DNA from 4 places in the Paenibacillus sp. S-38 genome. Region 4 is predicted to be linked to each of the others. Evidence: riboswitches for the same ligand, from Rfam matches in the RefSeq annotation. Region 4 holds a riboswitch; each other region holds the start of a gene.
The links. A riboswitch is a leader RNA that binds a small molecule or an ion and turns the genes downstream of it on or off. The one in region 4 is predicted to bind cyclic di-GMP.

Region 1 (7,437 bases), 1.2 Mb from region 4:
CAAGGACGGGAACACCGCATCGTGCTGGGCGAAAAAAGCATACAGCGTAAGGGCCAGATTCCCGAGCCCGGTCAGCAGAATCGGACGATAGTTAAAATAGAGGGCGACTACCGCATAATTGATAAACAAGGCGAGGATCCCTTCCAGTGCGGGAGCCAGCATCATAGGGAACAGCATGGACAGGAACAAACCGAGGGTCATGATGTACATGACGCTGTTTTGCCGCTCGGTCCGGTAGGTCAGATACACACAACCCCCTGCAAACACGAGGCCGGTGAGGAGAACGCTCAGAGCGACTTGGGTATGGCCCATCGCGAACTGCGGGAGAATCCCGATAATCAGGAGAATGGAATACATCTTGAGCATAAGTTTGTTGCGCGCTTGCATGGGTTGTGTTTACCGCCTTTCGAATGTTGGGTAGCTTCTAACGCTTATGCTATCTTTTTCGGCATTCCGGGGCGCCGGCATTATACATATTTTCGCAAAGGACTGGGGCAAGAAGTTGCAAACATGCAGAATTGTCTTCTTGCGGAGAGCCGGGCGGTTGTAGTATGAATGAAGCATGCGGTGAAAAAAGGGAGCGGTTGGTTCATGAAACGGAGGATCTATAAAGGGCAGCTGGCCAAAGGCAGGGAGAGCGAAGGGCTCGCCAGTCTGCGGGAAAGCAATGGAGCGCACCGCCTGGTGTCCGGCGGCACGCTGATGACTGCGGCTGCGTTTCATTGGGAGGGCAGCGTATACCTTTATTACGAATGCACAGCGGAAGATGTGGCACCGGAGGAGCTGGCGGGGGAAGCCGGCCGCGATCTCATGGACTGGCCCGGCGGTGGAGAGCCGCGAAAGTGGGTGCCGATGATCGATGTATTCCACTTCAACGAGCCGGTATCGCGGGATCATTGGCTGCGCAAGACGCCGGTGGAGCAGAGAGTAGGGCGGGTCGCCCATCTGCGGCCGGAGATGATGAGCAGCTATATCTACTATCACTACCAGCTGCAGGAGGAGCGGGCTTTCCTCGGGAACAAGTACGAGATCATCGCCATGCATGAGAATCAGCTCTTCGGCTACCAGGAGTTCCCTAAGGTCGTGGAAGAGCCGCTCAGTCCCCGCAAGCTCCAAACCTCGGGTACCCCCGAGAATTGGGAAGACTCCCGGATGGATCTGCACTTCCAGCCTTGGCCCGACGGGCACCTGTATTTTAAGCCGATCGAAACGGTGTTCGCTTATTATGCGGGAGACAGCAAAGCATAGGAGGGATACAGTTCACGGTACTTTTGGCATCTGGTTGGATGACGAAGGTACTAAGATCAAAGAGATAGCAGTTTGCATCCCTAAAGCAAGGTCGATATTTGTGGAAAAATGCGTAAAAAGTACTATACATTTCGAAGATCAGGTGTTATAATCCTATCAAGATAGTGCCTTAACGAACAAAAAAATAAATATCCGACAAAGGCAAAACTGGTGAAAATCAGTGACGCAAAGCTACAGGGGCTACAGTCTTAGGACCATGCCAGCCAGTTGCCGGTTGAAAGTAAGTTATTTGTGAAACTGCAAATAGGCTTATCCGGCTCAATGGATAAGTCTATTTTTCGTTCCGCTAAGGATATCCTTTAAATCATTTAGAGGTGATCCCGATGAAGAGAACATGGAAAATTGCAGTTTCTTCCTTGCTTACGATAAATCTGCTTGCCGCATCTTCCTTCGCTGACTTTAGTAGTTCGACCGCCATGGCTGCCGCCGCAGCCAAATCTTCCGTTACCAAAAGTTCGAACAAGAAGGAACAGAAGACAGTTACGCTGAAGGAAGCGGCTCAAGCGAAAGGAAAGCATATCGGTGTAGCGACGCAAAGCTGGCTGGTCAACAATAGCGGCTATGCTGCCGTGCTCAACCAAGAGTTCGATACGATCACGCCGGAGTACCAAATGAAGATGGGTGTGATTCAGAAGCAAAAAGGAATCTACAACTTCAGCGAAGCCGATGCGCTGGTGGACTTCGCGCAGAAGAACAATAAAATCGTAAGAGGCCATACACTGGTATGGCACAGCTCCCTTCCTTCCTGGGTGGAGAACGGCAAATTTACAAGAGAAGAATGGATCGCCATCCTCAAAGACCACATCACGAAGACCGTTCAGCACTTCAAAGGTAAGGTTTACGGATGGGACGTAGTGAATGAAGCCTTCTGGCAGAACGGACAGTACCGTCCGACCGTCTGGTACAATAATATCGGACCGGAGTACATCGAGATGGCGTTCCGTTTTGCACATGAAGCGGACCCGCAGGCAAAGCTGTATTACAACGACTTCAGCTCCGAAGTGAAGAATGAAAAGTCCGACGCGATCTACAAGATGTTGAAGGATCTGAAGAGCAAAGGGGTACCGATCGACGGGATCGGATTCCAGACGCACCTGACGATTGATGGCCTGAATTACAATGACATGAAAACCAACTTCCAGCGCTTCGCGGCACTCGGGCTTGACACGGATATTACGGAGATGGATCTGGTAACCCACACGTTCAAAGGGACGATGGAACAGAAGATGAATGCTGCCGCAGAGGTATACAGCAGCGTCATGAAAGTGGCGCTCAGCCTGCCAAGCTGCAAATTCTTTATCGCTTGGGGGCTGAACGATAGCCAAAGCTGGCTGAATGAAGATACCGGCTTCAGCGAGTTCCCGCTGCTGTTTGACGATTCCTTCGGGAAGAAACCGGCTTACAATGCGGTTATGGAGCAGCTTAGAAAATAATAGAACAAAAGAGAATGAAGACCGGCAGATCATGTCGGTCTTTTTTATTGGTCCTATGAAAATAAGGTTGAAAATTAGATCGAAAGGTAATATAATCTGAGAGAAAGATCGTGGATATAGTTCTAATGTACTACTAGCACAGCGTCCGGGAGGAAACCTTGTGTTCACTATAAAGATGAAAAAAACATCCATACTCTCCATACTGTTATTCACCTGCTCTCTGACAGCAGCTACAGGTGCACTGGCATCCGATGCCAGCCGTGCTCCCCAGGCTGATACCATTGCGGTCTACAGCGATCATGACCGGGTGCTTCAGTCGGTAAGGGTCAGCAGTGTTGAGGCTGGTGATACGGTTACCGTATACGATGCCGAGGAAGAAGGGCGGGTTCTCGGTACTTCCCTGGTTCCTGCGGGCGAGCTGAGTGTGGATGTTGAGGTTTCCGAGCCTAGCCGGACCGCGTTGAATGTATATGTGAGTGTAACACAGCCGGGAAAAGCGGAAAGTGCCAGAACAGACAAGGAGACCGTCGCTGCTTTTGCTCCGGCCATGGAGGCCGTTGAAATCAATAGTTCGAATGCCCATGCGGGAGATTCGGTCAAAGTGACTCTGGATCTTGCTGAAGATCAGGCGGTTTCCTCCGTGACCCTCCTGTATGCCGTTGAGTCCAAGAGCGGTAGACTGACAGAGCAGCAGGTGGTCTTGGTCAAGAATGATGAGACCGGAACGTATGAAGGTTTGTTCGCGGTAGATTCCCTGACGCGCACAGGAGAATGGCACGTACAGCAGATCTCCTTCCAGAGCGAACGGGGAGAGAGGTTTGTCATTTCGGACACCCATGGAGAGGAGTGGGTTAGCGGCACTACGGAACATATGAATCTGGAAGACTTGAATATTACCATAAAATAAGCGTTCTGCATCAGATATAAGCTCCTTGCAGTCGGCCCTCACCTGTGTCTGCTTTTCGTATACATAGCGGGGGCTTTTTCATGGAAAGTTTCCTCTCCTCGCCTAAAAAGCAATCCCCTTATTGAAAAATAATTCTAAAGATATGATTAAAATTATTGCACGAACTCTACCACTTCTATAAAATGAAGAAAAAAACGGCCCTTTTCGACAAAATTCTCCCTCATCTCTCATTTCTCAAATCATCTACATACCAATCTACCCATTCTGAGCTAAGGAGATTCGCATGCACAAATTTAATAAGAGTTCTTACGTCCATCTCGAAATGTTGTTTTTCGACATTATCGGGCTGATCTTTTCGTTCGTCATGTCGTACTTTATAACGAACGCTGTGACCTTGCTTCACCCCATGGGATCTTATGTTTGGCTGCTCGTTATCTATGTACCGATCTTTTTCTTCTCAATGTCTCTCTCCAACATGTACCATAAGCTGACATTCAATTATTATGATCGAATCGTCCGCAATGTATTTAAGGCCTCCTTCCTATCAGCATTGTTTGTAGCCGCCATGATATTTTATACGAATGATGAGCTGGATTACAGCCGTATGTTCTACTCGATCTTCATGCTCAGCGCGTTCGTTATAACGGTTGTTCAGCGGATTGCGGTTTATCGCTCTAAAGGCAGTGCCGTCAAGAACGGAGTGAAGAAGACAATCATCATCGGGGTGCCGAGCGTCATCCATAAGTTTGAGTATTTTATTACGAAAACCAACGTGAAGATGGACCTTGCCGGATACATTCAGGTCGAGAGTGATGAGGAGGAGCTTGAGGCACCGACGCTGGGCAGGTTAGACGAGCTGGAAGAGATTCTGAAGCGCCATGTCGTCGATGAAGTGATCTTTGCAGTTGGAGATCAGCATATTGCCAAGGTGGAAGGTGCAGTCGCCCTCTGTGAGGATATGGGGATTACGACGCGTCTTGTGCTCAATATTTACAATCTCAATATTTCCAAAACGCACTTTACGGCCGTTGGCACCCTACCCATGCTGACTCTGCACACCGTCAGCTTGAATGTGGTTGAGCTCATGATGAAGCGGACGCTCGATATCCTCGGGGCGCTCGTTGGACTGTTCATCACGGGTCTTGCGTCCCTGGTCATTGTCCCCCTGATCAAGCTCGATTCCCCCGGCCCCATACTCTTTGCCCAAGATCGCGTCGGTGTCAACGGCCGGGTGTTCAAGATCTATAAATTCCGTTCGATGTACCTGGATGCGGAAGAACGCAAGAAAGAGCTTATGAAGCAGAACAAGGTGCAGGGCGGATTTATGTTTAAGATGGATGATGATCCGCGCATTACTCCCATGGGAAGCTTCCTCCGGAAGACAAGTTTGGACGAACTGCCCCAGTTCCTGAACATTCTCAAGGGTGAAATGAGTCTGGTGGGCACACGGCCCCCGACGGTCGATGAAGTCAGCCGCTATAAGACTCACCATTATAGAAGAATCAGCATCAAGCCAGGGTTGACAGGCATGTGGCAGATCAAGGGCCGGAGCGAGGTCACAAATTTCGACCAGGTGGTTCAGCTCGATACTGCGTATATCGATCAGTGGTCCGTATGGCTTGATATCAAAATCATCTTTAGAACCATTATTGTTGTACTGACCAGCAAAGGGGCGTACTAAATCCATTTACCCTGCTTCATTCCATATTAGAGAGAATCTTAAAGGAGAGAGTTCATTGAAGATCAAGAAGGCCATTATTCCCGCAGCAGGACTTGGGACCCGCTTCCTGCCTGCCACCAAAGCCATGCCGAAGGAAATGCTTCCGATCGTGGACAAGCCGACGATCCAATACATTGTAGAGGAGGCTGTTGCCTCAGGTATTGAGGATATCATCATCGTAACAGGCAAAGGTAAGCGGGCGATCGAGGATCATTTCGATAACTATTTTGAACTTGAAGCCAATCTGCAGGAGAAGGGCAAGCTGGATCTGCTTGCCGAAGTCCGCCGTCCGACCTCTATGGCGAATATCCATTATATTCGGCAGAAGGAGCCCAAAGGATTAGGACATGCCATCTGGTGTGCACGGAAGTTTATCGGTGATGAGCCGTTTGCCGTCCTGCTGGGAGATGACATTGTTGTCTCCGAGAAACCCTGCCTGCAGCAGATGATCGAAGTCTTCGATACTTACCGGGTATCCGTGCTGGGCGTTCAGAATGTGGAACCGGAGACCGTGTCCCGATACGGGATCGTAGACGGCATGCAGCTCGAGGATCGCGTTACCCGTGTAACCCGGCTCGTCGAGAAGCCGAAGCGCGAGGAAGCCCCGTCGACTCAGGCGATCCTCGGACGGTATATTTTAACACCGCGGATTTTCGATGTGCTCGAGAATCAGGATACGGGGGCAGGCGGAGAAATTCAACTCACAGATGCGATAGCAACGCTGAACCGTATGGAAGCCGTCTATGCTTACGAGTTCGAAGGCACGCGGTATGATGTGGGAGAGAAGCTTGGTTTTATCCAGACGATGCTGGATTTCTCCCTGCAGCGGCCGGATCTGCGTGATGATGTTCTGGCTTACATGCAGAAGATCGTGGAACAGGCCACCCAAGTGAAGTAAAGATTCGCTTTGCAGTACGCAGAGAAAGATAAAGCGGCTGCAAGTGATTATATTTTAGCAGGATGAGGGAATTCGTGTGAATGTGGCCTACAACAAAGCGGCCGTTGCCGTGATTCTACTAGCTGCAGTCTTGGGGGCCTGCAGCTGGAACACCGGACATACTCCGGGGGCGCCTGAATCCAAACCGCAAACCGTGGAAAGAACTGCGGTGACGGAAACTGCCGCAGTTCCGGAGCAGGTGAACAGCCCGCGGAAGGAGTTTATTTTTGTTGAAAAAAATGAAGTCGAAAGCATCAAACGCCGGTTGGCGGAACAGGATCCAGCTCTGCTGTCCGGTCTTCAATATCTAACGAAACAGGCGGATAAGGCCCTTGGTTTAACCCCTCCTTCGGTGATGGATAAGTTGGGTATTGCCCCGACAGGGGATAAGCATGACTATTGGAGTTTAACGCCTCACAGCTGGCCGGATCCTTCCATGCCGGGGGGGCTGCCTTACAAAGAGATTCCTGAAGCGGTCAACCCCCAATTCATGTCCGGAGACTATGATAAAGCGGCTCTTTCTAAGATGACCGAGGCCGTGAACACCTTGTCCCTTGCTTATTACTATACGGGAGACGAACGCTACGCCCGGCATGCTTCCTCGTTTCTGAAGATCTGGTTCCTGTATCCCGAGACCCGGATGAATCCGAACCTGGATTTCGGGCAGACCTTCCCCGGCCGGAACGGGGGAGGCAATATTATTGATGCGGCCCTCCTGATTCATCTTCCGGACAGCCTGCTGATGCTGGAAGGATCTCCTTCCTGGACGCAGCAGGATGACGAGGGGATTCGAGAGTGGATTAGGCAGTTTGCCGAGTGGATGATGAGCAGTGAGGTCGGCCGGAAGGGAAAGAGCGCCGCGAATAACCACAGTACCTGGTTTGATGTGGAATACATAACCTTCCTGCTGGCTACTGGACAGAACCAAGCGGCTTTCCACCATTTGCAGGATCACTCGATGAGACTGATCGACCTGCAAATCGACAGCGAAGGCCGAATGCCGAATGAGCTGAACGGGCCGAAGGCCTTCCATCATTCGCTCTATAACCTGAAGGCCTTCTCTTTATTGGCTGCAGCGGCAGAGCACGTCGGAGTTGACTTGTGGCATTACCAGGGGAACCGGGGACAGAGT
Region 2 (7,437 bases), 3.7 Mb from region 4:
CAGATTCAGGTGCAGGTACGCATACAGCACGCGGCCGAAGTCTACGATGCCGCAGACCAGAAACAGCAGCAGAGGCAGCATCAGCGCTAACTCCGTCAAGGACTGTCCTTTCTCCTCACGGAGCAGCCGAATCCTTCGTCGCAAGGAGGAGGTACCCGGCTGACCCGCCGCTCCCCCGTGCCCCTTCCTATCTTCTATCCGTCTCATCCCATTCCCCATCCTTTCGCCAGGTAGCAGAGGAGGCAGCCGCCCGCGATCGCCGGACCGTAAGGGTACGTGAGCGGTGCCGTTCCCCCCTGTGACGGTAGTGCGGTGGGCAGTCCGAGTCCGGACCGCACCGAGCCAACGGCAAGATAGAGGCTGCGCACCCTTTCCTTCCAGCCCGGGCGGAGCAGCAGCACGAAGAGTGCCATCGCCCCGCCCACCAGGGCCATGTAGACGGCGGCCATGCCGACGAAGGCCGCTCCCTTGAAGGCGCCCACCAGCGCAAGGAGCTTGACGTCGCCGGCGCCCATGCCGCCGAGGAGGTAAGGAATGAGCAGAATGCCGAGGCCGGCGGCGAAGCCTGCGCCTGCAGCGAGGATTCCTCCCCAGCCGCCCTCCGCTGCCTGCAGCACCAGTGCGGCGAGCAGGCCGGGACCGATGACTTTGTTGTAAATTTTCCGGGATCGAATATCCGTAACTACGCATACCACCAGAATGGCGAGCAGCGCGGCGTCAATCAGCATGAAACTCCCCTCTTTCTTTATGTATGGTCGGAAGTGAATCCGGTAAGGCCGGAGCCTGCGGCTTAGCTTCAAACCGCAAGCTTCCGTGCCGCTGCCCCAATTAAGGCGTAGTGCTGCGGCTTTGAACGGTGTTCAGCGCGTCGGTGAAAATGTTCGTGATCTCCGTACGCAGCATGACCAGCGTAGCTACTACCGCTACGGCGATCAGTCCGAGGACCAGTCCATACTCCGTCATTCCTTGCCCCTGTTCTTCGGTTACGAGTGCTCTCAGTTTGTTCATCATGCTGTGTCTCTCTCCTTTGGGTTGTTGGGCTTTGGTTGATGTTTGGAGGGAGCCGCCGGCTCCACTCCACAAGCTGCAGTCGATTGTTCGATTATGGCGTGTTAGTGCGGCTCTGTACCGTATTGAGCGCGTCGGTGAAAATGTTCGTGATCTCCGTACGCAGCATGACCAGCGTAGCTACCACCGCTACGGCGATCAGTCCGAGGACCAGACCGTACTCCGTCATTCCTTGTCCTTGTTCTTCGGTTACGAGTGCTCTCAGTTTGTTCATCATACTGTGTCTCTCTCCTTTGAGTTGTTGGGCTTTGGTTGATGTTTGGAAGGAACCTCCGGGCTCCACTCCACAAGCTGCAGTCGATTGTACGATTATGGCGTTGTATTGCGGCTTTGTACCGTATTAAGCGCATCGGTGAAAATGTTCGTGATTTCCGTACGCAGCATGACCAGCGTGGCTACCACCGCTACGGCGATCAGCCCGAGGACCAGACCGTACTCCGTCATTCCTTGTCCCTGTTCTTCGGTTACGAGTGCTCTCAGTTTGTTCATCATGCTGTGTCTCTCTCCTTTGAGTTGTTGGGCTTTGGTTGATGTTTGGAAGGAACCTCCGGGCTCCACTCCACAAGCTGCAGTCGATTGTTCGATTATGGCGTGTTAGTGCGGCTTTGTACCGTATTAAGCGCATCGGTGAAAATGTTCGTGATTTCCGTACGCAGCATGACCAGCGTGGCTACCACCGCTACGGCGATCAGCCCGAGGACCAGACCGTACTCCGTCATTCCTTGTCCTTGTTCTTCGGTTACGAGTGCTCTCAGTTTGTTCATCATGCTGTGTCTCTCTCCTTTGAGTGGATAGGGTTGGATTTATGCGATTCATGGGGCCTGCCGGCCGTTTTGTTTGAATATTCGGTTAATTACTGGTGCGTTGATGCTTAAGCGAAGCGGGATTCCCATGAGGCTGCCTCATGTACACTCCGGCTGCGATTTATGGCGTTGAATTGCGGCTTTGTACCGTATTCAGTGCATCTGTGAAAATGTTCGTGATCTCCGTACGCAGCATGACCAGCGTGGCTACCACCGCTACGGCGATCAGTCCGAGGACCAGACCGTACTCCGTCATTCCTTGTCCCTGTTCTTCGGTTACGAGTGCTCTCAGTTTGTTCATCATGCTGTGTCTCTCTCCTTTGAGTGGTTGGGCTTGGGTTTGTGAATATCGAATCCTGCTTTACAAAAATACTACGGCTTGTCCATCCTTCGTCTGCGTCAGGCTGAGACTTCCCGCAGGAAGCTCGACGACCGATACGGCGCGGGGGACCAGCGGGCCGACCCGGCCTGGGGGCAGCTTCTCCTGCATGCCCACAATGGTATGGTTCTCGTCCAGATACAGTACATCGATCGCATAACGCATGAAGAAAGTGTGGATTGAGCGGCAGGGACGGATGTGAAGTCCGGTGCCTTGCGGCAGCTCCTTGGAGAACATCAGGCCGCGCAGCCGCTCCAAGAAGGTCTTCGCGGTATGCAGGTCCGATGCAAGGGTTTCTCCCGTATTCAGATTCACCAGCTTCATTCTGGATTTCGCCTCCTTGTTCATACAAAATATCCCTGCTTCAGCCGAAAGGAGGGATGGGAACACATCTATGTACCCCGTCATCTTTCGGTAGCTGGCTGGCTTAGCGGATCTTATCGCGGTAGCCCCTGTAGCTTTGCGTCGCTGGTTTTCACCAGGTTTGCCTTTATCGAGATTCGGCGAATTTTGTCGTCGAACTCGTTTGATAGCCATATCTTATCGGGATTTTGATGAGTTTCCATGTGCTTTTAGAACTATGTTTTTTATGCTTGACAGCTTATTTAATAGGCATTAACTCCTTGTTTATTTAGAACATAAAGAACCATACCCATGAAGCCTAAAAGAGGCTAACGACGCAGGAAACGGTGCACCCCCCCCTGCTTCCGGGAGGAAACCCTCGCCTCATCCCCCGCCTGGTAAATTGATCCTGCCTGGAGGTAGGCTGGAAGTAAGAGAGACTCCCTGCGCGAAGTCCCGGGAAAAACGGAGACGTTCTGCCGGGCCCTATGCCCTACCGTTGGTCAGAGGACACACCCTGCGCAGGCTTTCTCCAGTCCCTTCCAACCCCTGGACGCTGTATTCCGGGGCCAAGGCCGGATGTTCGCAGCATCTAAACATACGAAAGAGCGCTCCAAAGATAACCGGCTTCGTCTTTTCCAGATAAGGACGGTACGCGTCAATCAGGCTGGTTCCAAGGTGAAGTGACACTGCTGCATTCCTATCTACAGAAAAAACCGGAGCCCCGCTGATCGGACTCCGGTGTGGAAGTGTATTTTATAGAGCAAGGGGGCCTACGATTCCCAGGGATGAATCATATCCTCGGGCCGCACGATGCTGTCGAACTGCTCCGCCGTCAAATAACCGCTGCGCATCGCCGCTTCCTTGAGGGTTAGGCCCTCCTTGTGGGCCGTCTTCGCGATGGAAGCCGCCTTCTCGTACCCGATATGCGGATTAAGCGCCGTCACGAGCATCAGCGACTGTTCCAGATAGCGCTGGATGACCGCACGGTCCGGCTCAATGCCTACCGCACAGTTGCGGTTGAACGACTCCATGCTGTCGGCCAGTAGCCGGACGGACTGCAGGAAATTGTGAATGATCACCGGCTTGAACACGTTCAGCTCAAAGTTCCCCTGAGAGGCGGCGAATCCGATCGCCGCGTCGTTGCCCATCACCTGGCAGACGACCATCGTGAGCGCTTCGCTCTGCGTCGGGTTCACCTTGCCCGGCATGATCGAGCTTCCCGGCTCGTTCTCCGGGATCCGGATCTCGCCGATGCCGCAGCGCGGACCGCTGGCCAGCCACCTTACATCGTTGGCGATCTTCATGAGATCCGCCGCGAGCGCCTTGATCGCTCCATGCGTGTAGACGATCTGGTCGTGGCTCGTCAGGCCGTGGAACTTGTTGTCCGAGGACACGAACGGGATGCCCGTTTCCTTCGAGATCTCCTCGGCCGCGGTCTCCCCGAACCTCGGATGGGCGTTGAGCCCTGTGCCGACGGCCGTCCCGCCGATCGCCAGCTCGCGCATCGTCTCCACACTCCGGCGGATCATCGCGCCGCTCTTCTCGAGCATCGCCCACCAGCCGCTGATCTCCTGGCCGAGAGTCAGCGGTGTGGCGTCCTGCAGATGCGTCCGGCCGATTTTGACAATGTCGCTGAACTCGTCCATCTTCGCCTTCAGCGTACCCTGCAGCTCGGCAAGGGCCGGCAGCAGGCGCTTCTCCACGGCAAGCACCCCGGCGATATGCATCGCCGTCGGGAACGTATCGTTGGAGCTCTGCGAGCGGTTCACATCGTCATTCGGGTGGATGCGCACCGTCTTGCCGCTCTCCTCCAGCCGCTTGGTGGCCAGGTGGGCGATGACCTCGTTCGCGTTCATATTGGACTGCGTGCCGCTGCCGGTCTGCCAGACGACGAGCGGGAACTCGTTGTCCCACCTGCCCTGGATGATCTCCGTCGCCGCTGCGGAGATCGCCTCGGCCTTCTCCGGCTCCAGCTTGCCGAGCCGCTCGTTGGCCCGGGCCGCCGCCTTCTTGAGGATCGCGAAGGCATGCACCACCTCCAGCGGCATCCGCTCGGTGCCGATCCGGAAGTTCTCGCTGCTGCGCTGCGTCTGCGCGCCCCACAGCTTATCCGCCGGCACCTTGATTTCGCCCATCGTATCGCGTTCGATTCTGAACCCTTCCATTGCTTCGTCACTCTCCTTGGCTTGGTCTCATCCTCCTATATTACCCCGTTTCCTGCTCCTTCCATTCCGGAGGCGAACTTCATCGGTAATCGACTCCTCTCTGCCCCCATACTCCTTCACTTTTTAATACGATATGTCAGCCAAAATCCCTTCCAATCCATTCTTATAACAGGAATTATTTGACATACAATACTTCTGCACTCTACAATAGTGTCAAACATATTTGACAACCTTGAGGGAGTTCCACCATGAAAAACGACATCAAAGACCGCCGCAAAGCCCACGGCCTGTCGCAGGACGATCTCGCCAAAGCCTGTGCGGTGTCCCGCCAGACCATCAATGCCATCGAGAACAACAAATACGATCCGAGTCTCTCCCTCGCTTTTCAGCTTGCCCGCGTCCTGGGGGTGACGGTTGACGAATTGTTCCTTGGCGGCGGCTCCTGAGTCTGATGGTGATGAAGCGAGCGATCATGAAGTTAAACATCACGCAGCAATGGAAGCCAGGAATGACTCAGATAAGATGGAGTGAACGTTCATCGCCATCGTTCGCCGACGACCGGCGGCCCGGTCTCTTCCGGATGTCAAAGATAAGACGCTTCGAGTGTTCAGCCCCTTCGAAAGGAAATGATCCGATGATGCAAAGAAAGCTAAAGCGGCCCGCCCTTCCACTGATCCGCCGAACCGTCGCAGTTGTCGCTGTTCTCATTGTTCTCGGCCTCAACGCCGCGAAACTGCTCCAAGGCAGACCGCTGACCGAAAGCGACCTGATCTCACTCCCCATCGTGCTGATCCCCCTGTTTCATGTATTCGCCTGGAACTCGCACGTGGAGGAAAGGGATGAGATGGGCGTTTCCATTTCGGCCAAGAGTCCTCGCTCAGTTACCATGTGATGCTTGCGGTGCTGCTTCTGCTGTTCCTTGTCGGAGAATGGACGGGGCCGGAGGACGGAACCATCGATAACGTACCGATGTTCGCCGCCTTGTGCGCTGCCCTGGTACTGCAGCCCCTCATCGAATGGTGGACCGTCCGCAAATACCGCTAAGACGTGAAAGTCAATCTGCGGTTGATACCCGAGGAAAGGAACGATTCCTGTATGCCTTCACCGCTTCAACTGTTCCGCCGCGCCGCTGCCTCCGCCGCCGTGCTCTGTATACTCGGCTTGACTATCACGAAGCTGTATGAAGGCCAACCGCTCGGTACGATGGAACTGTTCCTTCTTTCCTTGGTGCTTCCCACACTCTTGAATGCGTTCGCTTGGAAGTCTATGGAGGAAGAACGGGAACGGGGAAAAGCCATCGCAACCGAGAGTGCGGCGTTCAGCTACTATGTCCTGCTGGTGCTGCTGCTGTTGATGGTCATGCTCGACTTATGGACGGAAAGCCGTGGAGGAGATCATGTGAGCAGTATGCCGCTGGTCGTCGTGCTGCTCATTGCCTCTATCCTTCAATCTGCCGTCGAATGGTGGAAGATCCGCAAGCGGCGGTAACACCGGCCCGTGCCTTGGCAGCAGCCAAACCGCTCCGGTCGGTATCGCGCGAATGACGTAAGATTTGAGATATCGATTGAAGAGATAACTATTGAAGCGATAACTATTGAAGCGATAACTATTGAAGCGATAACTATTGAAGCGATATCGCTTGAAAAGGCTGGCCTGAGCTGTGGTACACCCTAAGCGTAAAATGCCCCGGACGAAGCAGCGGCAGCCAGCATTGAACCGTCCGAGTATATCCGGCGTCCGACGCTTAGGTTCACAGAGGCGTGAGAGCTTCGCAGCGTCCGTTTCCTGTGAGGTGGACGGTTGAGCTATACCGCCATATGGGGGACCCGCTCCAACAAGGGGGACGCGTAACGCTGGATTCCGGGCGGAGCCAGCAGAGCGTGCCATTGTCCCATGTGGTCCGCTCCGGTCGGTGGGACTTGTATCGCCGGTTTTCGGCCGAACTGGCCGGACGTGCCATTGTCCATGTAGTCCGCTCCGGTCGGTGGGACTCGTAAGGCCGATTTTCGGCTGAACTGGCCGGACGTTACGGAGAGATTTGCTGACCAGGCGAGCGATGGTTTCATATGTCCACTCCAGTGGAAACCTCCGCAGCGTCCCTTTTCCGGGCCGAACTAGCCGGAACTGCCATCGCCATATAGGTGCATTCCTGCAGAGGGAGTTCCAGCACCGTCTGTTTCCGTGCAGACATGGCCAAAGGTGCTATCGCCATATAGGTTCGCTCCTGCTGGGGAATTCGAGCACCATCCATTTCCGCGCTGATCCGGCCGTCGAGCCTTATCGCCCAATGTGCGGCATTCCCCAATGAGCAGCCAGGCCTACCGGACTAAAAAAGTAAATAAGGGAACTGAAATGCGCTATATCCCCCGCCAATAGGGCCATTTTGCAAATAAAGGAACTGAGGTTCGCTATTTCGTTGCCCGAGCCAGCTTTTCGATGAAAAAGGAGACTATAAGGCATCTGAGTTCCGCTAAATGCCGGGAAATGATGGGAAATATTCAAATAAGACATCTGAGTTCCCTTATTTGAATTTCTCCCTTCGGATGACTTCCTAATGCCAAATAAACTTCCAAGTGAAGGCTTGGCCATGACTTGACTCTACTTGGGGGCTGCCTCGGAGCATGGTACCCGGCTCGCCGCTGACTCGTCTATGGATTGGCCTCGGCTCGGTCTGGCC
Region 3 (7,437 bases), 180 kb from region 4:
GTTCCACGTTATAAGCGTAATCAAAACCATTCTTCCGGAGGGTGCTGCCTACCACCTCACTCAGCTCGGGGAGATGGGCGCGGACTGCTTCGCGTGCTTCCTCGATCCCTTTCGGCTGGTCCACCCAGCCTTCCATCTCGGCCACAATGGCATCTCGCACTTCACGCTTGATCCACTGGTCAGCAGGGGCATCGGAGTTGGCCAGAATGCGCAGCCGGATGGACTCCTGCGGAATCGATTGTCCGACCGCTTCGCCGCCCTTCTCAGCCGCAGCTGCGGTAACGAGCATGACATTGGAGCGGTTCGACTCCCAGCAGGTCATCATCACCATAAAGGCAAACAGCAGATATCCATACCGTTTCCACGACACCCGTTTGACCATTGTAAGCAGCCCCTCTCGGAATCTATGACTCTATAAACATATAAGTTCTAGTAGTCATTATGACCCGATTGCGAGAGTTTATACTTCATAGACCACAAAATGATAGCAAACAGCCGCCATCCTGCTCTTCTTGGAATGGCGGCTGATCCTGCGATGCCCTCATGCTAGCTTCCCCTGCCGCTGCGGTAAGCGACCACATGCCGCTCGATGCCGGCAAGGTCCGGCACGACGAGCACGCCGTCCCAGTCGGCCGCCGCCTCGAGCAGCCGGCGCACTTCCGGAGCCTGCCCCTGGCCTACCTCGAAGCCGACCAGCCGCGGCACCGCCGGCAGCTGGAGCAGCTGCTGCGTCAGCCGCCGGTACGGCTCCAGGCCGTCGGGCCCGCCGTAGAGCGCGGTTCGCGGCTCGTACAGCCGCACCTCCGGCTGCAGGCCCGCCTCATCCGAATCCGGGATGTACGGCGGATTCGAGACGACCAGATCGAGCGCGATGCCCTGCTCGATCCACGGGAGGAGCAGATCCCCTTCCACGAAGGTGATCCGCTCCTCCACCCCGTGGCGCACGGCATTGGCCTGCGCCACATCCAGGGCTGCGCGCGAGATGTCCGAGGCCATCAGGCGCCACGAAGGGCACTGCGACGCCAGCGTAACCGCGATGGCGCCGCTGCCGGTGCCCACATCGGCCGCGAGCGGACCTTCTCCGCCCTCGCCGGGGCCCATCCACAGCTGCCTTCCGAGCCGGATGACGGCCTCGACCAGCAGCTCCGTCTCCGGCCGCGGGATCAGCACGGCCGGCGTCACCGTATAGGGGAGCCCGTAGAACTCCTGCTCCCCGATGATGTACTGCGCCGGCTCGCCCGCCGCCTTGCGCTCGAGCACGCGCTGCCACAGCGCCTCCCGCTCCGGCGGGAACGGCTCCGGCCAGCGGAGCAGCAGCCCGCTGCGGCTCTCGCCTAGCACATAGGCGAGCAGCAGCTCGCTGTTGGACCCGGGCTCGCGCACACCATGTGCCGCCAAAAAAGAAGAAGCCTCGGTATAGGCTTCACGTATGGTTCTTCGCCGCTCATCAAGCACCGGCGTATTCTCCTTTTTCCATCTGTTCCGTCTGCGCGGCGATCGTCAGGGCCGATACAATCTCTCCCATGTCGCCGTTCATGATCGAATCCAGACGGTGCAGCGTGAGACCAATCCGGTGATCGGTCACGCGGCTCTGCGGGAAGTTGTAGGTGCGGATCCGCTCGGAGCGGTCGCCTGTACCGACCTTGCTCTTCCGCTCGGCACCGTACTTCTCCATCTCTTCCTGCTGCGCTTTATCGAAGATCCGCGCCCGCAGTACCTGCAGGGCCTTCTCTTTGTTCGAGTTCTGCGATTTGCCGTCCTGGCACGTTGCCACGATCCCCGTCGGGATGTGCGTCACGCGCACCGCCGACTTCGTCGTGTTGACGGACTGTCCGCCGGCGCCGCTCGAACAGAACGTGTCGACCCGGATGTCATTGTCGTGAATCTCGATATCGAACTCTTCCATCTCCGGCATCACGGACACCGTAGACGTCGAGGTATGGATCCGGCCGCCAGACTCCGTCGCCGGAATCCGCTGTACGCGGTGCGCTCCGCTCTCGAACTTCAGCTTGCTGTAAGCGCCCTTGCCGTTGACCATGAAGATGATCTCCTTGAAGCCGCCAAGGTCGTTCATGCTCACATCCATGACATCGATTTTCCAGCCCTGCGTATCCGCATATTTGGTATACATGCGGTACAGGTCAGCCGCGAACAGCGCCGCCTCGTCTCCGCCGGCCGCGCCGCGGATCTCGACGATGACGTTCTTGTCGTCGTTCGGATCCTTCGGCATCATGAGCACCTTGATGCGCTCTTCGAGCTCGGTCTTGCGCTCCGTCAGCTCTTCGAGCTCCATCTTGACGAGCTCTTTCATTTCATCGTCAAGCTTCTCCGCCTGCATGGCCCGAGCGGCTTCGTACTGCTCCGACACGCTCTTGTATTCCATGTAAGCATCATACGTTTCCTGCAGGTCGGACTGTTCCTTCGAGAACTCCCGCAGCTTCTTGGAGTCGCCCGCGACATCGGGGTCGCAGAGCAGCTCGCTCAATTTCTCATAACGGTCCGCCAGCGCTTGTAGCCGGTCCAGCATCGTCATTCACCCTTTCCCTTCATTTCCGTTTCTTCGTATCCGTGCCCATGGCATCCTACTGACTGTTTCCTGCTGTCTGCTCCGCCGCCTTGATGTCCTTGAAGGCTAAGGCGGCTCCACTCTCATGAAGTCCGGCTGCCGCGGGCCCCGCTATACGTTGAAACGGAAATGCATGACGTCGCCGTCCTGCACCACGTACTCTTTGCCTTCGAGGCGCAGCAGCCCTTTTTCCTTCGCCGCATTCATGGAGCCGGAATTCGTCAAATCTTCGTAGCCGACCACTTCCGCACGGATAAATCCGCGTTCGAAGTCCGTATGGATCACGCCTGCCGCTTGAGGAGCCTTCATCCCCTTGCGGATCGTCCAGGCGCGCACTTCCTGTACGCCGGCCGTGAAGTACGTATACAGACCGAGCAGCTTATAGGCCGCTTTGATCAGACGGCCGAGGCCGGATTCCTGCAGGCCGAGCTCCTCGAGGAACATCGCCTTGTCTTCGCCTTCGAGCTCCGCAATCTCGGACTCTACTTTGGCCGAGATCGGCACGACCTCCGCATTCTCGGCGGCCGCATATTCGCGCACCTGCTGAACGTACGGGTTGCCGTCGCTGTTCGCTACTTCCGCCTCGCTGACGTTCGCCGCATAGAGGACCGGCTTCATCGTGAGCAGGTGCAGGTCGCGGATCAGCAGCTTCTCTTCATCGGTGAGGTCGAGGCTGCGGGCCGGCTTGTCGTTGTAGAGCGCTTCTTTGACTTTCTCGAGCGTCTCGACTTCCTGGGCCACCTTCTTGTCGCCGCCCTTCAGGTTCTTGCGGGAGCGCTCGATCTTCCGGTCAACGGAGTCTACGTCGGCGAGGATGAGCTCGAGATTGATCGTCTCGATGTCGCTGATCGGATCAACCTTGCCGGAGACGTGCGTGATGTTCTCGTCCTGGAAGCAGCGGACGACATGCACGATCGCGTCGACTTCGCGGATATGCGAGAGGAACTTGTTGCCAAGGCCTTCGCCCTTGCTCGCCCCCTTGACGATACCGGCAATATCGATGAATTCAAATGCAGTCGGCACGATGCGGTTCGGCGTCACGATCTTCGCAAGGCCTTCGAGACGCTCGTCCGGCACTTCCACTACGCCGACGTTCGGATCTATAGTACAAAACGGGTAGTTCGCTGATTCTGCCCCAGCTTGTGTTATCGCATTAAACAACGTGGACTTCCCTACGTTCGGCAGCCCGACGATTCCTGCTTTCAAAGCCATATCAAGGACAACTCCTATCCGGTATTCCGCTTAGATTCTGACATTCTATTATAGCTTATTATTAGCCAGTTTGTCACGCAGTTACACTTTTTGGAACCGGGCTTATGTAAAAAAGCCGGCCCCCGCCGCGCACGGAGTCCAGCCTGCTGCGGGCATTCGCCTGTCAGGAGCGCCCTTCATCTTATTGTTCCGGCTGCCCCGAGACCCGGCGCAGCTCGTTGGCCAGCCGGTTCGCCTCGGTCCGGCTCTCCTCATCCTGCGAGGCGTAGTAGATCGCCGACAGGAAGCCGATCAGCTTGTTCGCGTCCTCCGGCGCGATCAGCACCTCGGGCTTCGGGGGCGTAACGATCGTGCAGGCCTTGAGCTCGTCGGCCACATCCTGTACGAAGTTCGCGAACGATTTGCCGAGCTGCCGCAGAGGCGTCTGCGGGTCGCTGCGCCGTGCCGGGTCCAGGATGTAGTGCCCGGTGATGTCCGTCAGCGGATTCAGACCATACCGGTTACAGGCATAAGCGAAAACCCATACGTACCTTTTGTACGATTCCGACAGATTGATGCTTCCGCCGTAGCACAACTCCACCGCACCGGCCGTATCGTTGGCATCGGTGCCATACCGCGCATTATCGGTCGTCACGTTATAGAGCACGTGATACGCCTTTTCCGCCGTGCCTGTCAGCAGGGGTATGCATTCGATAATCTGCTTGTCATCGACGAACAAATGGGCGGAGGACGCCATATCATTGCGTGTCCTTTCGTAATACGCCACGTTCGCCGCCGCGGTTGAGCTCGGATTTCCCGTATCATGGGCCACCATGAAGCGGCAGCCGGATAAGGGAAGCTTAGGCCTTCTCTGGCTGGGTCCCGTCAAGTAGCGTGGAATGATCTCGTACTTCATCAAAAAAGCCACGATCCTCACCACCTCTTCTTCTATCATACAGCATATGCTGCAAAGAGGTGGACGGTACGCGGCGCATACGTCTGGCTGTCCTGGTTATAGGTGATTCGGCTGTCTTCTCTGCCCGGCTTAGGCCTATTTAAAGACCCGCTTTGCCGTCTCTTCCCGCTTCGTGCGAAAATGCGTTTCGACCTGCTTTTTCAGAACATAAGCACGAAGCGAGTTTGCTTTATCCTTGGCCAGATCGATGAACTGGGCTCCAAAATAAAACTCTCCGTTCTCGGTTCTCTCGGTACGAGCGATTTCCGCGCGGCACGCCATTTCGACGCCGAGATCCAAATGCAGGTGCACTACAGCTCCCCTGCCGATACGAAGATCTTCGCGGATGGTAAACCCAATCCCGCTTACACTGACATTGTGCACACTGAGATCGATCTTGTCTTCAAGCAGCCGGTCGCTGCCGTCCGCCATCTGTACCGAAAGCACACGTCCGTCTTCCTTCACAGTAATCCGGGGGTTCTCCCGCTTCTCGGCAAACAAATTCCGGTTCTGCGGCGGGTTGATAATGATCAGAGCACCGTGGTCTTTAGCTACTACTGTCGATTCAAAGATATAAATACCGCCCGGGGAATAGACGGTCAGCTTGACGGTGTCTCCGAGTTCGAACACTTTATACTCCGACATTTCGATCTCCAGAATATCGCCTTCCGCATAGGTCAGAATACCGGTAGAAACGAAGCTTGCCTTCTCTACGACCGTCCGGCTGTGAAGCAGGATGCCGCTGGGGCTGTGGTACGTCTCGTCTGTAAGGCTGTAAGATGATCTTGCTGCAGCCATCTTCATCATGGGGTTGCCACCTCTCGCATGGTTATGTGTTTTCTGGGATGTAGGGGATCGGCCAAGCCAAAAAGGCCGACTCCATTCGCAAAGAGGGATCCGCCGGGGGGTTCGTGAGTCCATTCGGCGGCCAGGCTGTCATAGTCCCTGCAGGACCGTAGACCCTAAGCTTTGCGTCCCTGCCTTTCGACAGGTTTGCCGTGAAGCGAATGATTCTTATGAAATTCCTAGTCACTTAGCATCAGTTTTTAGGCACATATACCTATCATTACTCTTCATTATAGGTATGAGAACCCGATTCTTCAAGTGTTTTTTTGATCCTATCCGCCGCCATTTATTCACATGTGTATAAACGATATTAGTTATTCACACTGTTAAGGGTCTGTGGACAAGTTGGGCAATAGGGATAGAACTTGCTCTATCATGCACTTTTTTCTACAATGGACTGGGAAACGGATCGGATTATCCACAATTTTATCCACAGCGTGTTGACAAAGAATAACTTCTGCCGTCACCCTGTCCACATCAGCAGAAATGAGAGGTTTGCAGCTATGGAGGAAGAACACGTACGCTTCATGCGTGCCGCGATCGAAGAAGCACGCAAAGCCGAAGCGATACGGGAGGTGCCGATCGGGGCGGTTATCGTCCGGGAAGGCGAGATTATCGGGCGCGGCTATAACCGGCGGGAGACGGATAAGGACCCCTTGGCCCATGCGGAGCTCATCGCCATCCGCGAGGCAAGCGAGCATCTGGATGCCTGGCGGCTGCTGAACTGCCGTCTTTATGTTACCCTCGAGCCCTGTCCCATGTGTGCGGGGGCGATCGTCCAGTCGCGGATCGTTCAGGTGGTCTACGGTACGCAGGATCCCAAGGCGGGATGTGCCGGCACACTAATGAACCTGCTGCAGGAGGAACGGTTCAATCACCGGGTTGACGTTGTCAGCGGGATTCTTCAAGAAGAATGCGGCTCGATGCTGACCGATTTCTTCCGCAGGCTGCGGGCAAAGAAGTAGCCGGGCTGTCAGTTAAGAAGCAAGCATAAGGTGACGTGGGGAAGGACAAGGCGCTTGTCCTTCCCTTTGTGCTCTATCTGGCCTTCTGGCGCAGAGGCCGAAGCCAGAGCATAGCCAGCCCTCCGGCCACCAGCAGCGCAAGCACGTACCATCCATACTTGGTGACCGTGCGGGAGATCACGTCGATCGAATCCCCGAAGTAATATCCGAGCATGAAGTAACCCAGCGTCCACAAGAATCCCGTAGAGTAAGAGTAAAGTGCATACGTCCGGTAGGGCATGCCGTTGATGCCGACCAGGTAGGGAACCAGATGCCGGACCACCGGGAGAAAATAGCTGAATACCAGCGTACCCGATCCGTAACGCCCCAGCATAGCATACGATCTTTCGATATAGGGCTCCATGCTCTTCTTCTGCCGAAGACGCTCCAGAACCGGATGCCCCATGACCCGGCCCAGCACATAACCGAGAGTTAGTCCCGAGACGACGCCCACATAGGTAATCACGAAAGCGGGCAGCGGCTTCAGTAGATGCAGCGCGCCCACCATGCCTCCGGTCATCACCACCACCTCATCCGGAATGGGCATCCCTACGATGCCGAGCCACAGGGCGAAGAACAGCGCGAGGTATCCGAACTGGTGGATGTAAGACAGCAGCGTATCAATCGTCACGTTTCTCATCTCCTTATCAAGGGCAGAGGGAAGCTCCCGGCCCGGTACTCTATCCAGATTTCCCGGAGAACCCTTCCTCTAAACGCCGAAGAACCGTTCCCTGTGGGGAACGGCTTTTACTAGAGTCTCAATGTTATGTGAGCCACGGCCTGTGCATACCTAATCCTACTCCATTGTTCTATCCCGTCATATGCGCCTGCCCTGATTGGGATTACGGCTGCCGAACAGGAGCCGGATGCCTCCG
Region 4 (7,437 bases):
TACCTTGTAGCCCGTCGCGTTGGCCGCAGAGGTCCAAGCCAGCACGATGTCATTCACATTCTGAAGCTTAGCTGTCAGTCCGCCAGGCGCGCTCATCGTCACCGAACCCACGGTGATCGAGACGGATGCCGCATCGGCGGAATCCCCGTAACGTGTGCTGGTCGAGCGAATTTCATAGGTGTAATCGCCGGCCGGTTGATTCGTATAGGTTACTGCCGTACCGGTAACCGTACCTTTAAGCACCGGCTGTCCGTCCACGATTTGGTATACCTTGTAACCCGTTGCATTAGCGGCAGCCGTCCAGGACAGGGTGATGTCGTTCACGTTCTGGATCCGGGCTGCAGCATTGGTTGGAGGAAGCAGGGTAATGCTGCTTACCGTAAAGGCTAGCTTCGCAGCTTCAGCGGACTCACCGAAGCGGTCGCTGTAAGAACGAATTTCGTAAGTATAGTCTCCCGCCGGCAGTGCGGTAAAAGCGGCACTTGTCGTCGTGACCGTCTTCTGCAGTACAGGCTGTCCATCGATAATCTGGTACACTTTATAAGAACCCGCATAAGTCACTGCATTCCACCGAAGGGTCACATCGCTGCCGTTCGACAGCGTGTAGGATGGACCGGTCGGTGCCGCCATGACTGGAGTAACCACCGTAACCTGCAGCGGAGTGCCGCGCTGGGATTCGCCATACAGCGAGTTCACAGCGGATACGGCGTAAGTGTATGTGCCGGCTTGATTGTTCGCAATAGAGAACGTCCGGTTAGCCGTGCTTGTCAGCAGCGAGGCACTGCCATCGGCTGCCATGCTGTAAACGTTATAAGTCTGGGCATTCGCAGATGAGCCCCAGCTCAGTACAATATCATTGCCGTTCTGGATGGTGTACGTCAGTGTTGCCGGTGCAGCCATCTCAGGATAAACCACTTCCACGTTGATCGGTGCACTTGGGCCCGACTCGCCTTCAGCGCTCAGCGTCGATACGACATAAGTATACGAGCCTTCAGCCAGGTTGCTTGCCGTGTAGGAAGTTGTTGTCGACTTGGCGAGGGGCTTCAACTGACCCTCTCCAATCTCATAAATCTGATAGCCTGTCGCCCCGTAGACCGAACTCCACGAGAGCTTTACATCATCAGGTGTCACAAACTGCGATGCCAGATTGCTCGGCGGCAGGATAGACGAGTTGATTTCCGCAGCAAAAGCGCTTACTCCGGGAAGAACCAGCTGAAGAAGAAGCAGCAGGGAAACAAAGAAAGAAAATTGCGAGCGATACGGTTTGCCCATGAATGTAGTCCTACCTTTCTTGGTGTGTGAGGGGCATTGGTCCAATAAAAAAAGAACCCCGGACAAGGTTCATAGGCATAAAGCTATGATTCCTTGTGGCAACCGGCTGCCTTCCTTTAAGAGAAATATCTCTTACCGGTTCAGGCCCTGTGGCTTTGCGTCACGCAGTTTCCTGCGTTTTGCCCTTTTCACTAGAATATGATGAGTACGTTTCTATCATATTCGATTTAGGGCAAACTGTCTATAGATAAGTACGATTTAAGTAGGTATAAATACCTTGTAAAAATAGGTTTTTGTCGAATTTAATCGAAAAAGACATTCGACTTTTCCAAGGGAAGCTGCTGATGCTCCCCTTCGTAGTTCCTCCGCAGCAGGAGCCGTCGTCATGATCCTACGGGCTGTACGCAAGCTGAAGATCCGTGGGTGCTGCAGGCGCAGGAGCAAAACCGCCGCCCCATCAAAAGATTCTGCTGCGACTGCGGCCGTCAACGAATAAAGCCGGCGATCTTCCCGCGGCACTTCAGAAAGCCTGCCGTATGACGCCGATGTGTCGTACTAGGTAAATCGAGACGGTGCCGAATCCCATACGGATGCCTTTGCGCTAGTAAATGTCAGATGGAATGTGTAACGACTGATGCCTCCTTTTCCGACTCCTTATGGAGTTATCGTTTCTACAAGCCCTCGTATCGACCGGGGCTGCTTCTTTTATCGGCGTGATTCTACCGCGAGTTGATAGGTTAATAGTAAGCATCCAACGATTCAAACAAAATAAAAAGGAGGTAGTTCAAATGGGTTTCTTATGGTCCTTGATTATCGGCGGTATCATCGGTTGGCTGGCTGGCATGATTATGGGGAAGGATCTCCCCGGCGGCATTATCGGTAACATCATCGCAGGTTTTGTAGGTGCATGGCTCGGTGGTCTTCTCCTGGGTGACTGGGGTCCGGAAGTCGGCGGCTTCTATATCGTCCCTGCGTTGATCGGTTCGATCGCGCTGGTCTTTATCGTAAGCCTGATCCTGCGCTCCATCGGACGCAATAGGGTTTAACGAATAAGAACCTGCCGCTGATTCCTACGTGGAAGCTTCCGCTTTCACTCCCAACCCATATCACAGCAAAGAGCGCCGAAGACGGATACTTCGGCGCTCTTTGCTGTTCGGTATCTACCAAGGTGCATCGGACTTAGGGCGAAAGACGCCCGCTTCCTCCTCTCGCCGCGTACCGCCTCCTTGTCCGTCCGTTTCACGCAAAAAAGCGGTACGGCTCCCTCACCAACCGGTGAAGAGCCGTACCGCCATATAGGGTTATACTGTAGGAGCAGACGGGTACATCAGGACATCGTAGCGCTTTTCTTCTTCGTTTCACGCTGGGGGACGACAAGCTGCGGAACCATCTTCATGCTTCGAACCATGGGGACATTGCACAGCGGGCAAGCCGGTACATGCTCCATCGCATAGTGATCCCGCATCCAGCTTCGGCAGCCTTCCTGCTCGCAGGACCAAACCGCCGTGTTCTCCAGCGGCGCTGCGGGAGCAGGTTTTCTTCGAAAATACATGATTCTCCTCCTTATGACTTCCCTTGGGAAAGGGGTGCCCCGGCCCGTTCTTCCGTAAAGAACAGGCAGGCACCCCTTTCATTTGACCATAAAAAACTGCCCCTAACACCGGTTAAGGGCAGTTTTTCTTTTGCATTGTGGGTATTACAGCTTTACAACGTTCTCAGCTTGTGGACCACGGTTGCCTTGAACTACGTTGAACTCAACGCGCTGACCTTCGTCGAGGGTTTTGAAGCCTTCGCCTTGGATTGCGGAGAAGTGTACGAATACGTCGCTGCCGCCTTCAACTTCGATGAAGCCGAAACCTTTTTCTGCGTTGAACCATTTCACTGTACCTGTTTGCATGTGAGAAAACCTCCAAAATTTGATTTGTAACATGTTCTTTTTACTTCGGTTGAAATAAAAAATTCACACATTACAAAAGGTTCCATCTTACAAATGATAACCCTTTACAATATGTGAATTCAGGTTACAAATATATGATATGTTTACATCTTACCACAGCGCCAAAGGGATTGCAAGACGATTGCCCAGAAAAAAGAAAATAAGTTATACAATAGAGAGGAGACCGCCGGATGCCTTCCAGCGGCTCCTTTTCCTGCACCCCATCACGCTTTGAACCGGCCGACCAGCATCTGAAGCTCCCGGGCCATATGTGCCAAGTGCTGCGAAGAAGCGGACATCTCCCCTCCATGGTCGCAAGCTGTTCCTCCGTAGCCGCGGAAACCTGCTGAGTGCCCGACGAGGCCTCCTCGGCAATCCGGAGGATCCCCCGGATCGTCTCCGTCATCCGCTGTGTGCCGGCCGTCATCCCGCGGCCCCCTGCCGTTACCGCAGCGATCCGCTCCGCCAGGGCGGAAACGGAGCTCTCGATCTCCCTGAACGAGGTGCCCGCTTCCTGCATGCTGCCCATGCCCTCCTGCACCTGAGCGGCGGTCCGGCGGGTGGACTGAACCGCCGCCTGGGTCTGCTCCTGGATCCCCGTGACAAGCAGGTGCACCTCCTGTGCCGCACCGATCGACTGATCCGCCAGCTTGCGTACCTCACTGGCCACAACGGCGAAGCCCTTCCCATGCTCGCCGGCTCTCGCAGCCTCAATGGAAGCGTTGGGTGCAAGCAGGTTGGTCTGGCCCGCCATGTCCGTCATCAGGCCGACAATGCCGCTGAATCCGCTCGGACTGTCCGCCAAGCGTGTGCATAACCTCGGCCAGTCCGTCCACCGTCCGATGGATGTCCTCCATCCGGGTGGCGGCATTCTGCACGCTGCGGCTGCCTTCCCGCGCCGCTCCTGCAGCCTGGGTGGCGGTTTCCGCCGCATCCTCAGCATCGCCGGCCACCTTCAGCGAGCTCTCCGCCATCCCACTGGCGATGTCCAGCCCCTCGGCAACCTGGCTTGTCTGATGAGCCGCCCCCTCCGCCACTTCGTGCGAGGCGGCGGTGATCGTTTCGCTGGCCCGGCCGGTCTGCTCGGCGCTCGCGGTCAGCTGCTCCGAAGACGCAGCCACCTGCTCCGAGGTCACATGCACCTGGCGGATCACCTGCCCGAGGTCCTCCAACATGGCATTGAACGAAGCCGCCAGCTGACCGAGCTCATCTCTTGACCTGTAGTTTGAACGAACCCGAAGGTCTCCGGAAGCCGCTTGAGCCGTCAAGCGCTGAAGCTCACGTGCCGGCCGGACGACAGAGCGGGTTATGTAAAGCCCCATCCCTGCTGAGAGGAGCATGGCGCAGAGAATGCCGCTCACATTGAGCATGGACGCCCGTTGAAAATCAGCCTCCTGCCGCAGAGGCAGCTGATCCGCCTGACCGGAGTTATACTCCGCGAGGTCCACCAGGATCATGTTCAGCTCATCCAAAGCCAGGCCCGCTTTGCCCTGGAACTGGGCGAATGCGGCTTTCCCCTGGCCCCTAAGGGTCATTTCGATGGTCATAGCTCTCTCGGAACGGTAGACAGCAGAAATTTCATTGAGCTTGCTGTGGATTGCAAGATGGAGACTACTTCCATATATCGGACAGAAGCCGGACAAATTGTAGTAAAATTTGGTTAATTGATGGCGCGGGTCAGATCGCAAACCGGCGCGGCTGCTCCTCATCCGCCGGCACCACGGCATCGCCAAGGTGCTTCTCGAGCTCGGCTGCGTACCGCTCCTTCTGCTCGGATGTCCAGCCCAGCCGGCGGGCCATCGCTTCCACGGCCGGCGCCTTCCACTCCCTTACCCAGGCAATGTTGAAGAACAGAGCCCCCGTGCGGCGGATGAAGAAGTCCACCGGCCGGGCGGCCATCTCCTCCTCGATCGCGTAGAGCAGGGGCACGAACACCTCAAGCGGCAGACCGCTTGCTTCCGCCTCCGCGCGGCCGGTCTGCGCCATCTCGAAGAGCCGGTCGACATTCGAGCCGTACATGCGCGCCCATGCCTCCACGGTCTCCCCGGGCAGGCCCAGCTGCACGCCTTCCGCGGCCTTCGACTTCACGAACTGCGGGAATCCCGCTGAGCCGCCGACGGAACCGCCGGAGATCGGCATGTGCTTGGTGACGCTTGCCCCGAACGCCCCCGCTCCTTCTGCGGACAGCAGCTCGGCCACCAGATCGACGACCATCTCCGCCATCTTGCGATAGCCTGTCAGCTTGCCGCCCGCAATGGTGATGAGGCCGGATTCCGACTGCCAGATCTCGTCCTTGCGCGAGATCTCGGACGGATCCTTGCCTTCCTCGTGAATCAGCGGCCGGACCCCCGCCCAGCTCGATTCCACGTCTCGGACCGTAATACCTACGTCCGGGAACATATAATTGATCGCATCGATGATATACTTGCGGTCCGCCGAGGTCATCCGCGGGTGGGATATCTCCTCTTTATACACCGTATCGGTCGTACCGACATAGGTTTTGCCGTCCCGCGGAATGGCGAACACCATCCGGCCGTCCGGCGTATCGAAGTACACTGCCTGGCGCAGCGGGAACCGCTTCTGGTCGATGACCAGGTGGACCCCCTTGGTCAGCTGTAAGGTCTTGCCCTTCTTCGAGCCGTCCATCTCCCTCATCGTATCCACCCAAGGACCTGCGGCGTTGACGATTTTCTTGGCGTATACATCATATCCCGTTCCCGTCTCCACATCGACCACGTGAGCGCCGACGATGCGGCCTTTATCATACAGCAGCCGCTCGACCTTGGCATAATTCACCGCATGGGCTCCACGGCTCACCGCCTCCTTCAGCACCTCGATCGTCAGCCGCGCGTCATCCGTACGGTATTCCACATAATAGCCTCCGCCCTTCAGCCCCGTGCTCTTCAGCAGCGGCTCGCGGCGAAGCGTCTCAAGCGCCGTCAGCATCTTCCGGCGTTCGCCGCGCTTTACTCCTGCCAGATAGTCGTACATCCGTAGCGCGATGGAGGTCGTGAATTTGCCGAAGGTGCCTCCCTTATGCATCGGAAGCAGCATCCACTCCGGTGTCGTCACGTGCGGCCCGTTCTCGTACACGATCGCCCGCTCCTTGCCCACCTCGGCCACCATTTTCACCTCAAGCTGCTTCAGGTAACGGAGCCCCCCGTGCACCAGCTTCGTTGACCGGGAAGACGTGCCGGCCGCGAAGTCCTGCATCTCCACCAGTCCCGTCTTCATGCCGCGGGATACGGCATCCAGCGCAATGCCCGACCCGGTAATGCCGCCTCCGATGACAAGGATATCAAGGGTGTTCCGACCCATCTCCTGCAATTGACTTATTCTGCTCCTGCTCGAAAAGAAATGTTCCACGTGAAAACCTCCCAGGTCTTGTTCCGGAGAAAAGGGTACAAAAAAAGAGACTACGAAACATGCACGGGGGCTGAAATGATTCAGCCGTGCTGTAACGTAGTCTCTCCGATTCTCCTGACAGAGTATTAACTTGCCTTTATCTTATCACACATCACCGTTATTTGAAAGCCATTGCTGCAGAAACGGCTTTTTTCCATCCGCCGTACAGCTTCTCCCTGCGCTCCTCCTCCATGGAAGGATCGAACCGGCGGTCCGCCTGCCACTTCTCGCAGATCTCGTCCTGGCTGCTCCAGTAGCCCACGGCAAGACCCGCCAGGTAAGCGGCACCGAGTGCCGTCGTCTCATTGATCACCGGACGCTCCACTTCGATGCCGACGATGTCGCTCTGGAACTGCATCAGGAAGTTATTCGCGACGGCACCGCCGTCCACACGGAGCGTCTGCAGCACAATGCCGGAATCCTCCTCCATCGCCGTAAGAACATCCCGCGTCTGGTATGCAAGCGACTCCAGCGTCGCACGGATGAATTGTTCCTTCGAGGTGCCGCGGGTAAGGCCGAAAACCGCCCCCCGCACATCGCTGTCCCAATACGGGCTGCCGAGTCCGACGAAGGCCGGAACGACATAGACGCCCTCCGTGCTCTCCACACGCGCCGCATAGGTCTCGCTGTCCTTCGCGCTGCGGAACATCCGCAGCCCGTCACGCAGCCACTGGATCGCCGAGCCCGCGACGAAGATGCTGCCCTCCAAAGCATAGTCCACCTTGCCGTTCAGCCCCCAGGCAATCGTAGTCAGCAGACCATGCGAGGAGTTCACTAGCTTGTCGCCGGTGTTCATGAGCATGAAGCATCCGGTGCCGTAGGTG

Region 1: another riboswitch for cyclic di-GMP. It lies ahead of ACP26L_RS04700 (endo-1,4-beta-xylanase); the one in region 4 lies ahead of ACP26L_RS35165 (OmpL47-type beta-barrel domain-containing protein).
Region 2: another riboswitch for cyclic di-GMP. It lies ahead of ACP26L_RS16245 (DUF192 domain-containing protein); the one in region 4 lies ahead of ACP26L_RS35165 (OmpL47-type beta-barrel domain-containing protein).
Region 3: another riboswitch for cyclic di-GMP. It lies ahead of ACP26L_RS00165 (PilZ domain-containing protein); the one in region 4 lies ahead of ACP26L_RS35165 (OmpL47-type beta-barrel domain-containing protein).

Annotation. Positions count from the first base shown of each region.
Region 1 covers NZ_CP187970.1:1,011,874-1,019,310, forward strand. The annotation lists gene ACP26L_RS04690 (methyl-accepting chemotaxis protein) at 1-366, opposite strand, end outside; gene ACP26L_RS04695 (hypothetical protein) at 592-1,248, shown strand; cyclic di-GMP riboswitch class I at 1,439-1,523, shown strand; gene ACP26L_RS04700 (endo-1,4-beta-xylanase) at 1,665-2,741, shown strand; gene ACP26L_RS04705 (hypothetical protein) at 2,902-3,648, shown strand; gene ACP26L_RS04710 (sugar transferase) at 3,932-5,329, shown strand; gene galU (UTP--glucose-1-phosphate uridylyltransferase GalU) at 5,385-6,266, shown strand; gene ACP26L_RS04720 (alginate lyase family protein) at 6,661-7,437, shown strand, end outside.
Region 2 covers NZ_CP187970.1:3,539,871-3,547,307, reverse strand. The annotation lists gene ACP26L_RS16280 (TadE/TadG family type IV pilus assembly protein) at 1-99, opposite strand, end outside; gene ACP26L_RS16275 (A24 family peptidase) at 204-728, opposite strand; gene ACP26L_RS16270 (Flp family type IVb pilin) at 829-1,011, opposite strand; gene ACP26L_RS16265 (Flp family type IVb pilin) at 1,103-1,285, opposite strand; gene ACP26L_RS16260 (Flp family type IVb pilin) at 1,378-1,560, opposite strand; gene ACP26L_RS16255 (Flp family type IVb pilin) at 1,653-1,835, opposite strand; gene ACP26L_RS16250 (Flp family type IVb pilin) at 1,993-2,175, opposite strand; gene ACP26L_RS16245 (DUF192 domain-containing protein) at 2,233-2,574, opposite strand; cyclic di-GMP riboswitch class I at 2,661-2,749, opposite strand; gene fumC (class II fumarate hydratase) at 3,366-4,760, opposite strand; gene ACP26L_RS16235 (helix-turn-helix transcriptional regulator) at 5,009-5,206, shown strand; gene ACP26L_RS16230 (hypothetical protein) at 5,218-5,652, shown strand; gene ACP26L_RS16225 (hypothetical protein) at 5,649-5,804, shown strand; gene ACP26L_RS16220 (hypothetical protein) at 5,856-6,248, shown strand.
Region 3 covers NZ_CP187970.1:29,226-36,662, reverse strand. The annotation lists gene spoIIR (stage II sporulation protein R) at 1-382, opposite strand, end outside; gene prmC (peptide chain release factor N(5)-glutamine methyltransferase) at 547-1,455, opposite strand; gene prfA (peptide chain release factor 1) at 1,448-2,527, opposite strand; gene ychF (redox-regulated ATPase YchF) at 2,678-3,778, opposite strand; gene ACP26L_RS00170 (peptidoglycan recognition protein family protein) at 3,960-4,685, opposite strand; gene ACP26L_RS00165 (PilZ domain-containing protein) at 4,809-5,519, opposite strand; cyclic di-GMP riboswitch class I at 5,633-5,720, opposite strand; gene tadA (tRNA adenosine(34) deaminase TadA) at 6,062-6,523, shown strand; gene ACP26L_RS00155 (DedA family protein) at 6,597-7,202, opposite strand; gene ACP26L_RS00150 (hypothetical protein) at 7,380-7,437, opposite strand, start outside.
Region 4 covers NZ_CP187970.1:8,031,660-8,039,096, forward strand. The annotation lists gene ACP26L_RS35165 (OmpL47-type beta-barrel domain-containing protein) at 1-1,272, opposite strand, end outside; cyclic di-GMP riboswitch class I at 1,367-1,466, opposite strand; gene ACP26L_RS35170 (GlsB/YeaQ/YmgE family stress response membrane protein) at 2,061-2,318, shown strand; gene ACP26L_RS35175 (cold-shock protein) at 2,600-2,824, opposite strand; gene ACP26L_RS35180 (cold-shock protein) at 2,969-3,169, opposite strand; gene ACP26L_RS35185 (methyl-accepting chemotaxis protein) at 3,294-3,971, opposite strand; gene ACP26L_RS35190 (methyl-accepting chemotaxis protein) at 3,919-4,755, opposite strand; gene ACP26L_RS35195 (glycerol-3-phosphate dehydrogenase/oxidase) at 4,886-6,526, opposite strand; gene glpK (glycerol kinase GlpK) at 6,732-7,437, opposite strand, start outside.